DNA from 2 places in the Amycolatopsis sp. NPDC104819 genome. Region 2 is predicted to be linked to the other one. Evidence: riboswitches for the same ligand, from Rfam matches in the RefSeq annotation. Region 2 holds a riboswitch; the other holds the start of a gene.
What was found. A riboswitch is a leader RNA that binds a small molecule or an ion and turns the genes downstream of it on or off. The one in region 2 is predicted to bind glycine.
Positions count from the first base shown of each region.

Region 1: linked by a shared signal. The riboswitch ahead of gcvP (aminomethyl-transferring glycine dehydrogenase) and the one ahead of gcvP (aminomethyl-transferring glycine dehydrogenase) in region 2 are both predicted to bind glycine.

Region 1 covers NZ_JBVJON010000010.1:227,909-232,318, forward strand. The annotation lists gene gcvP (aminomethyl-transferring glycine dehydrogenase) at 1-2,498, opposite strand, end outside; glycine riboswitch at 2,820-2,918, opposite strand; gene ACZ63E_RS31095 (MerR family transcriptional regulator) at 2,961-3,539, opposite strand; gene ACZ63E_RS31100 (TetR/AcrR family transcriptional regulator) at 3,818-4,410, shown strand, end outside.
Region 2 covers NZ_JBVJON010000024.1:3,744-8,153, reverse strand. The annotation lists gene ACZ63E_RS44120 (3-oxoacyl-ACP reductase) at 1-322, shown strand, start outside; gene ACZ63E_RS44115 (hypothetical protein) at 319-516, opposite strand; gene ACZ63E_RS44110 (helix-turn-helix domain-containing protein) at 589-1,881, shown strand; glycine riboswitch at 1,960-2,053, shown strand; gene gcvP (aminomethyl-transferring glycine dehydrogenase) at 2,189-4,410, shown strand, end outside.

The sequences.
Region 1 (4,410 bases), on a different contig from region 2:
TCGTCCACCGTCACGCCGGTGGCCTTCGTCAGCGGCCGCAGGTCGAGGATGCATTCGTGCGCGACCAGGCCCGAGTGGCCCGCGTACAGGACCGGGTAGTGCTCACCGAGGCGCTTCGCGACGTAGTTGGCGTTCGCCACCGCGACCAGCGTCGCCCGGCGCAGGCCTTCCGCGCCCATCATCCGGACGTAGGCCCACGAGATCGGCAGGATCGACGCGCTGCCCCAGGGCGCCGCGCTGACCGGGCCGACCCCGGTCGCCGGGCCGGCGGCCGGCTGCAGCGGGTGGTTCGGCAGGAACGGCGCCAGGTGCGCGCGGACCCCGATCGGGCCGACCCCGGGGCCGCCACCGCCGTGCGGAACGCAGAAAGTCTTGTGCAGGTTGAGGTGCGAGACGTCGGCGCCGAACCGGCCGTACTGGGCGACGCCGATCAGGGCGTTGAGGTTGGCGCCGTCGACGTACACCTGCCCGCCCGCGTCGTGCACCGCCGCGCAGACCTCGCCGACGGTGTCCTCGTAGACCCCGTGCGTCGACGGGTAGGTGAGCATGATCGCGGCCAGGTCGCCGCGGTGGGCGTCCACAGTGGACTTCAGGTGCGCGAGGTCGATGTTGCCCTCGTCGTCGCAGCGGACGACGACCACCCGCATGCCCGCCATCACGGCGCTCGCCGCGTTCGTGCCGTGCGCGCTGGCCGGGATCAGGCAGACGTCGCGGGTGCGCTCACCGCGGGAGCGGTGGTACGCCCGGATCGCCAGCAGGCCCGCGAACTCGCCCTGGCTGCCGGCGTTGGGCTGCAGGGAAACCGTGTCGTAGCCGGTGATCCGCGCCAGCCAGGCGCCGAGGTCGGCGACGACGGTCAGCAGCCCGGCCGCGTCCTCGGCCGGCGCGAACGGGTGCAGCCCGGCGAACTCGGGCCAGGTGACCGGCTCCATCTCCGCGGTGGCGTTGAGCTTCATCGTGCACGAGCCGAGCGGGATCATGCTCCGGTCGAGCGCGATGTCCTTGTCGGACAGCTCCCGCAGGTAGCGCAGCAGCGCGGTTTCCGAGCGGTGCGCGTGGAACACCGGGTGGGTCAGGAACGCGCTGGTGCGCCGCAGCGGCGCCGGGAGCGCGTCCGCGGTGTCCGCGTCGAGGCCGTCCACATCGGACACCGAGACGCCGAACACCTTCCACACGCAGGAAAGCCGCTCACGTGTCGTGGTCTCGTCGCAGGCGACGCCGACGTGGTCGTCGTCGGCCCGCCGCAGGTTCACCCCGAGGTCGCGGGCCGCCGCGACCACCGCGTCCGCCCGGCCGGGCACCGCCGCGAGGACCGTGTCGAAGAACTCGCCGTGCACCACCTCGACGCCGCCCTCGCACAGCCCGGCCGCGAGCACGGTCGCCATCCGGTGCGCCCGCAGCGCGATCCCGCGCAGCCCGTCGGGTCCGTGGTGCACCGCGTACATCGACGCCATGACCGCGAGCAGGACCTGCGCGGTGCAGATGTTCGACGTCGCCTTCTCCCGGCGGATGTGCTGCTCGCGCGTCTGGAGGGCGAGCCGGTACGCGGGTGCGCCGTCCGCGTCCTTCGAGACGCCGACCAGCCGGCCGGGCAGCTGTCGCTCGAGGCCCTGGCGCACCGCCAGGTACGCGGCGTGCGGGCCGCCGAAGCCCATCGGGACGCCGAAGCGTTGCGTCGAGCCGACCGCGACGTCGGCGCCGAGCTCACCCGGCGGACGCAGCAGGGTCAGCGCGAGCGGATCCGCGGCGACGACCACCGCGGCGCCGTGCTTCTTCGCGTCGGCGATCGTCAGGTCGAGCTCGCGCACCGCGCCGGACGCCCCGGGGTAGGACAGCAGCACCCCGAAGAAGTCACCGCCGAGCCCCAAGCCGGTGAGCCCCCGCGAGAGATCTTCGACGACCAGCTCGATGCCCAGCGGCTCCGCGCGGGTCCGGAGCACGGCGAGCGTCTGCGGCAGGGTGTCCTCGTCGACGACGAAGCGGTTCGACGCGGACTTGCCCGCCCGGCGCACGAGCGTCATCGCCTCGGCGGCCGCGGTGGCTTCGTCGAGCAGGGACGCGTTCGCGACCGGCAGCCCGGTCAGGTCGGCGACCATGGTCTGGAAGTTGAGCAGTGCTTCGAGCCGTCCCTGCGAGATTTCCGGCTGGTAAGGCGTGTAGGCGGTGTACCAGGCGGGGTTCTCGAGCACGTTCCGCCGGATGACGGGCGGGGTGACGGTGTCGTGGTAACCGAGGCCGATCATCTGGGCCATCGGCCGGTTCCGGGAGGCCAGCTCCCGGAGCTCGGCAAGCGCCTGGGCTTCGGTGGCCGCCGGCGGAAGGACGAGCGGCTCGGCGGACTCCCGCAGCGACGACGGCACGGCCCGCTCGGCGAGCTCGTCCAGCGAGGCGACGCCGATGACGTCGAGGATGTGGCGCAGCTCGTCCGGCCCGGGCCCGATGTGCCGGTCGGCGAAGGGAACCCCTTGTTCGAGGGAGGCGAGCGACAAGTCCACGATGGCCTCCTCCGAACGGCAGCGTCCACCCAACCCGACTCTAAACGCGAAGGTGACCACGGCGGGGGTCCGGGGGCGGAGCCCGCCGGGCGGGGTGTGGGGGTTGCACCCCCACAAGACACCGCGGAGGGTTGAGGCGAGCGCCCTCCGCGAGCACGGTTCACCCAAACCCGCAGCACGGCTCATCCGAACCCCGAGGAAACCCTCCCCACTCTGTCCGTACCCGTGTCGGGCGCCTGAGAGTTTCGCCCGCAGGTTGAGCCGGGCTTGCACCGTCGGCGGGGCCATCAGGCTGTGTCCTGACGACCCGCTTTCCAGAGGCGTCTCGTCCGCGCGGTCCAGGGTGCCTGAGAGGTTCCGGGGAGGACTTGCTCCTTCGGCGCCGAGCTCAAGGTGTGGCTCGGACTCTCCCGCGCGGATTCGTCGACCGCAGGGGGAACCTTACTCGCCTCCCCGCGGCGATGATCACCCGGTCTTGCGTGCGTTGCGGCGCTGGGTGAGCTCGTCCGGTTCGTGCGTCTCGACCACACCGCCGTCGGCGCGCTCGGCCGGGAACTCGTGGATCGTGCCGCTGATCTCCTGCATCGCCCCGCTGACCGCGATGCCGAACACACCCTGGCCGCCCTGGAGCAGATCGACGATCTCCTCCGGCGAGGTGCACTCGTAGACCGTGGTGCCGTCGGAGAACAGCGTCACCTTGGCGAGGTCGCGGACCCCGCGGACCCGCAGGTGGTCGACCGCCACCCGGATGTTCTGCAGGGAGACCCCGGTGTCCAGCAGCCGCTTGACGACCTTGAGCACCAGGATGTCCTTGAACGAGTACAGCCGCTGCGAGCCGGAGCCGTGCGCCGTGCGGATGCTCGGCGCCACCAGCTTCGTGCGCGCCCAGTAGTCCAGCTGGCGGTAGGTGATGCCGGCGATCTGGCACGCCGCCGGACCCCGGTAGCCCACCAGCTCGTCGGGCAGCGAGTCGTCGGGGAACAGCTCACCCTGCTCACCAGTCGCGACCTCGACAGGCTGCTTCTCGGAACCAGCCTCGACCACGCAAGCCTCCCCTCGCCCGACCGGACGGCCGGCGAATGACAGCCGGGGAGTCCCAGGAGCGGGACCCACCGGAGATCAACCGCCACGGTCCGGCCCCAGACCGTGAATCACACCGTGGCGATTTACCTCCTCCGACGGTAAGCGCCAGGAGAACACCGGTCAACGCGACGCGCGGCAAGCCTCAACGACCGGATGAGCCTTTGAGCCGTTCGCCGTACCCCCGGCGCGGTGGTTCAAACCTCTTGCGCCGATTTACTCAGCCAAGTACATTTTTACTCATGCAAGTAAACACCGACCTCATGGCCGAAATGGGCCTCAGCGTCACGGAGGCGGCGCGCCGCGCGCAGATCATCGGCGCGACCATCGGCGTCATCGCCGACCTCGGGTACCGGAAGGCGACGTTCGCCAAGATCAAGGAGCGCGCCGGGCTCAGCAGCACCCGGATGATCTCCTACCACTTCACGAACAAGGCCGGCCTGATGCAGGCCGTGCTGAGCACCGTCGTCGAGACGAAGAACGAGTTCCTCGAGGAGCGCACCGGCGGCGGGGTCGACCCGGCCGACCGGCCCGGCTACCTGCGGGCGCACATCGAGACGTCGATCGCGTTCCTGCGCGCGTACCCGGAGTGCGTCCGGGTGCTGGCGGAGATGTCCGCCAACGCCGACGACGCCGAAGGCTGGGTGATGACGAAGGTCCTGGTCGACGACATGCGGGTGCACGGCCTGGCCCGCCAGCTCAAGCAGGGCCAGGCGGAAGGCGCTTTCGGCGTCTTCACGCCCGAGGTGATGGCGATGTCGGTCGCGCAGGCCGTCGACGGGGTCGCCGCGGCCTACGCGGCGGACCCGTCGCTGGACCTGGAGCAGTACGGCCG
Region 2 (4,410 bases):
GTCGCAGATCTCCTACACCGCGTCCAAGGGCGGCGTGCTCGCCATGAGCCGTGAGCTCGGCATCCAGTTCGCGCGCGAGAACATCCGCGTTAACGCGCTGTGCCCGGGGCCGGTCAACACGCCGCTGCTCAAGGAGCTGTTCGCGAAGGACCCGGAACGCGCGGCGCGGCGCCTGGTCCACGTGCCGGTCGGCCGGTTCGCCGAGCCGGAGGAGATCGCGGCGGCGGTGGCGTTCCTGGCCAGCGATGACGCCAGCTTCATCACGGCGTCGCAGTTCCTGGTCGACGGCGGCATCTCCGGCGCGTACGTCACTCCGCTCTAACGCTTGGTCGGTTTCTTGACGCCGTAGACCTCCCGGAGGTAGCTCCAGGCGGCGTTGAGCTTCTTGCGCTCTTCGGAGACGAGCCGTTCGCGGCGCCGCAGCACGCGAACGGCGATCTCCGAGGCGAGGAACGCGCCGGCGGCGAAGGTCAGGACGCCGACGATCAGGGTCAGGGCGATGACGGTGGTGGTCATGGTCACCAGCGTCGAGCCGGCGTGGGCGATTTGTCCCTGCGCAAAACTAGCGGGTTTCGTTAGCTTTGTGAGGTGACGCACTGGCGCGCCGACGAGTGGGCGGAAGCGGTCCGGGCCGGCATCCGCGCGAGGGGGCTTTCCTTCGACGAGGCCGCGCGACGCATCGGCGTCCCGACGTCGACGCTGCGCAGCTGGGTCGAGCACCGGCACGCGCCGAAGGTGACCGTCTTCGACCACTGGGCCCAGCTCGCCGAGGTCACCGGGCTCAGCGAGGCGGACCTCCTGCGCGTCGCCGGCGTGCTGCCCGACTCCCTGGCCAGCCCGGTGCACGTCGCTCACGCCGCGAAGGCGCTGCGGGAAGGCATCGACCAGGCCGGGCAGTTCCTCCGGCAGGCCACCGCGCTCGTCTACTCCTCGCCCGGCACCCAGGTCGCCAACCTCATCGCCGCGTCGCCGGTCGACTGGGAGATGCGGATCCGGTCCGCCACCCGCGGGGACGAGGTCCGCGTCACCTACCACCACTACGTCGGGATCGTGCCGCCGCGGGACTTCCCGTTTTCCGAGGAAGAGGCGCGGCGGATCCTCGAACACGACGTCCTCGGCGAGCTGTGGCGGCCGCTCGGGCTGTACTGGCGGGTCGCCGAGGTGCACGACTGGCACGAGCCGCCGCGGCTGGTCATCCAGGTGCCCGAGCAGGAGGCGACGCGCCCGCCCGCGCCGTCGCCGGTCGTGGCCGCGCCGCCGGTTGTCGTGCTGTCGCCGATCTGGGGGTACGGCGAGCTGCTCGCGTCGCTGGTCGCCGACGGGCTCGGGTTCGGCAACGTCGACTTCCGCTACTTCGGCCTGCCCGACACGATGGCCGACCGCGTCCGGATCACCGCCCGTGAGCTGGCCGAACCCGCGCCGCGGCTGGTGCACTCGGTGCCGCCGATCATGCTGCTGCACGGCCTGGCCGTCCCCGACCTGACCGGACGGCTCCCGGTCGTCGTCCGCTACGGCCCCCGGATGCGCGCGCGGGCCGCCCGGATCTACCGTTCGGCGCTCCTCGAAGCGGGCTTTGACGATCCCCTCGACGGCGCCCGCGCGATCGAGGAGGCGGTGTCGGTGCCCCCGGGCCACGCTTACTTCGAAGTGACGCTGGCCGACGAGGACGTCTTCGACGGCGCCCGCCCGAGCCTCGACCGGCTCAACGACACGGTGGCTTGGCTCGCGGAGCAGATCGTGGAGCAGGTGCTCCTCGGCGCCGGGCACCCGCCGGTGCCACTCGGCGGGCCGTTGAAGCGGCTGGTGCTGCCTTCGGGCCGGGTGCGCCGGCCGCCTGTGCTGGCGGGGAGCGCCGTGCGTCGAGTCGCGCTCGAAGACTGATGTGGCGTTGCCCGTGTGAAGTAGACTGATCTCGCAGGCGGCAGGTACGGTAACCGCCACAACTGCAGATCGGGCCGTCGAGCCGAGGCGGGAGAGCCCTCACGAACGTGGTGGGGCACCGAAGGAGCAAACTCCCCGGAATCTCTCAGGTAACCGCTACCGCTTCGCGCGAGGCCACTCTGGAAAGCAGGCGCACCCGCGCCTCACCCAAGGTGAAAGCCGCTTCACACGCGGTGAAACTCTCAGGTGCCATGACAGAGGGGGAGTTCCCAGCGCACCCGTGTGCGCCCGGCCTGAGGAGCTCCCGATCACTTCTACGCAGTTCGACGCCCGCCACATCGGCCCGTCCGAGGCCGAGCGCGCGAAGATGCTGGCCGAGTGCGGTTACGGCAGCCTGGACGCCCTCGTCGGCGCCGCCGTCCCGAGCGCCATCCGCGCGACCCGTGAGCTCACCCTCCCGCCGGCCGCGTCCGAAGAGGACGCCACCGCCGAGCTGCGCGCCCTCGCCGCGCGCAACCGGCCGATGACGCAGATGATCGGCCTCGGCTACTCCGACACTGTCACCCCCGGCGTGATCCGCCGCAACGTCCTCGAGAACCCCGCCTGGTACACCGCGTACACGCCCTACCAGCCGGAAATCTCCCAGGGCCGGCTCGAAGCGCTCCTCAACTTCCAGACGATGGTCGCCGACCTGACCGGCCTGGCCACCGCGAACGCGTCCCTGCTGGACGAGTCGACCGCCGTCGCCGAGGCCGTCACGCTGATGCGTCGCGCGTCCAAGTCGAAGTCCAACAAGGTCGTGCTCGACGCCGAGTGCCTGCCGCAGACCATCGCCGTCGTGCGGACCCGCGTCGAGGCGCTCGGCATCGAGGTCGAGGTCCGCGACCTGCTCACCGGCCTCCCGGACGAGTTCTTCGGCGTCGTCGCCCAGTACCCCGGCGCGTCCGGTGTGCTGCGCGGCCGCGGCTTCTACCACGCGATTTCCGAGTCGGCGAAGGCCGCGGGCGCGCTGTTCACCGTCGCCGCCGACCTCCTCGCCCTCACTCTGATCACCGCGCCGGGCGAGTTCGGCGCCGACGTCGCCGCCGGGTCGACGCAGCGCTTCGGCGTCCCGCTCGGCTACGGCGGCCCGCACGCCGGGTACATGTCCGTCCGCTCCGGCCTCGAGCGTTCGCTGCCCGGGCGCCTGGTCGGCGTCTCGGTCGACGCCGACGGCAACTCCGCCTACCGCCTCGCGTTGCAGACCCGTGAGCAGCACATCCGCCGCGAGAAGGCGACGTCCAACATCTGCACCGCGCAGGTCCTCCCGGCCGTGCTGGCCGCGATGTACGCGGTCTACCACGGCCCGGACGGCCTCAAGCGGATCGCCCAGCGCGTCCACGGCCTCGCCGCGGGCTTCGCGGACGCTCTCCGCAAGATCGGCGTCGAGGTGGTGCACGAGTCCTTCTTCGACACGGTTGTCGCACGGGTCCCCGGCCAGGCCGCCGAGGTCCACGCCGCCGCCCGCGAAGCCGGGATCAACCTCGGCCACGTGGACGCCGACCACGTGCGGGTCGCCTTCGACGAGGTCAGCACCTCCGCGATCGCCGCGAAGGTCCTGAAGGCGTTCGGGGTCGAGGAAGACGTCCAGGACGGCGTCGCGCTCCCCAACGGTCTCGCCCGCGAGAGCGGCTTCATGGGCCACGAGGTCTTCGGCAGCCACCGCTCTGAGACGGCGATGCTGCGCTACCTGCGTCGCCTGTCCGACCAGGACTACGCGCTCGACCGCGGCATGATCCCGCTCGGCTCCTGCACGATGAAGCTCAACGCCACCACCGAGATGGAGCCGATCAGCTGGCGCGAGTTCGCCGGCATCCACCCGTTCGCCCCGGCCGAGGACGCTTCCGGGTACCACACGCTGGTGGGGCAGCTGGCGGACTGGCTGGCCGAGGTCACCGGCTACGACCAGGTGTCGCTGCAGCCGAACGCGGGCAGCCAGGGCGAGCTCGCCGGGCTCCTCGCGATCCGCGCGTACCACCGCGCGAACGGCGACGAGGCTCGTGACGTCTGCCTGATCCCGTCGTCCGCGCACGGCACCAACGCCGCGTCCGCGGTGCTCGCCGGGATGCGCGTGGTCGTCGTGAAGTGCACTGACGAGGGCAACGTCGACCTGGCCGACCTGCGGTCCAAGGTGGACAGCCACCGCGACACGCTCGCCGCGATCATGGTCACCTACCCGTCCACGCACGGCGTGTACGAGCACTCGATCGACGAGCTGGCCAAGATCGTCCACGACGGCGGCGGCCAGGTGTACGTCGACGGCGCGAACCTCAACGCCCTGCTGGGCCTGGCCAAGCCGGGCGAGTTCGGCGGCGACGTCTCGCACCTGAACCTGCACAAGACCTTCTGCATCCCGCACGGCGGCGGCGGCCCCGGCGTCGGCCCGGTCGCGGTGCGCGCGCACCTCGCGCCGTACCTGCCGAACCACCCGCTGCTCGACGCCGCGGGCCCGGAAACCGGCGTCGGCCCGATCAGCGGCGCGCCGTACGG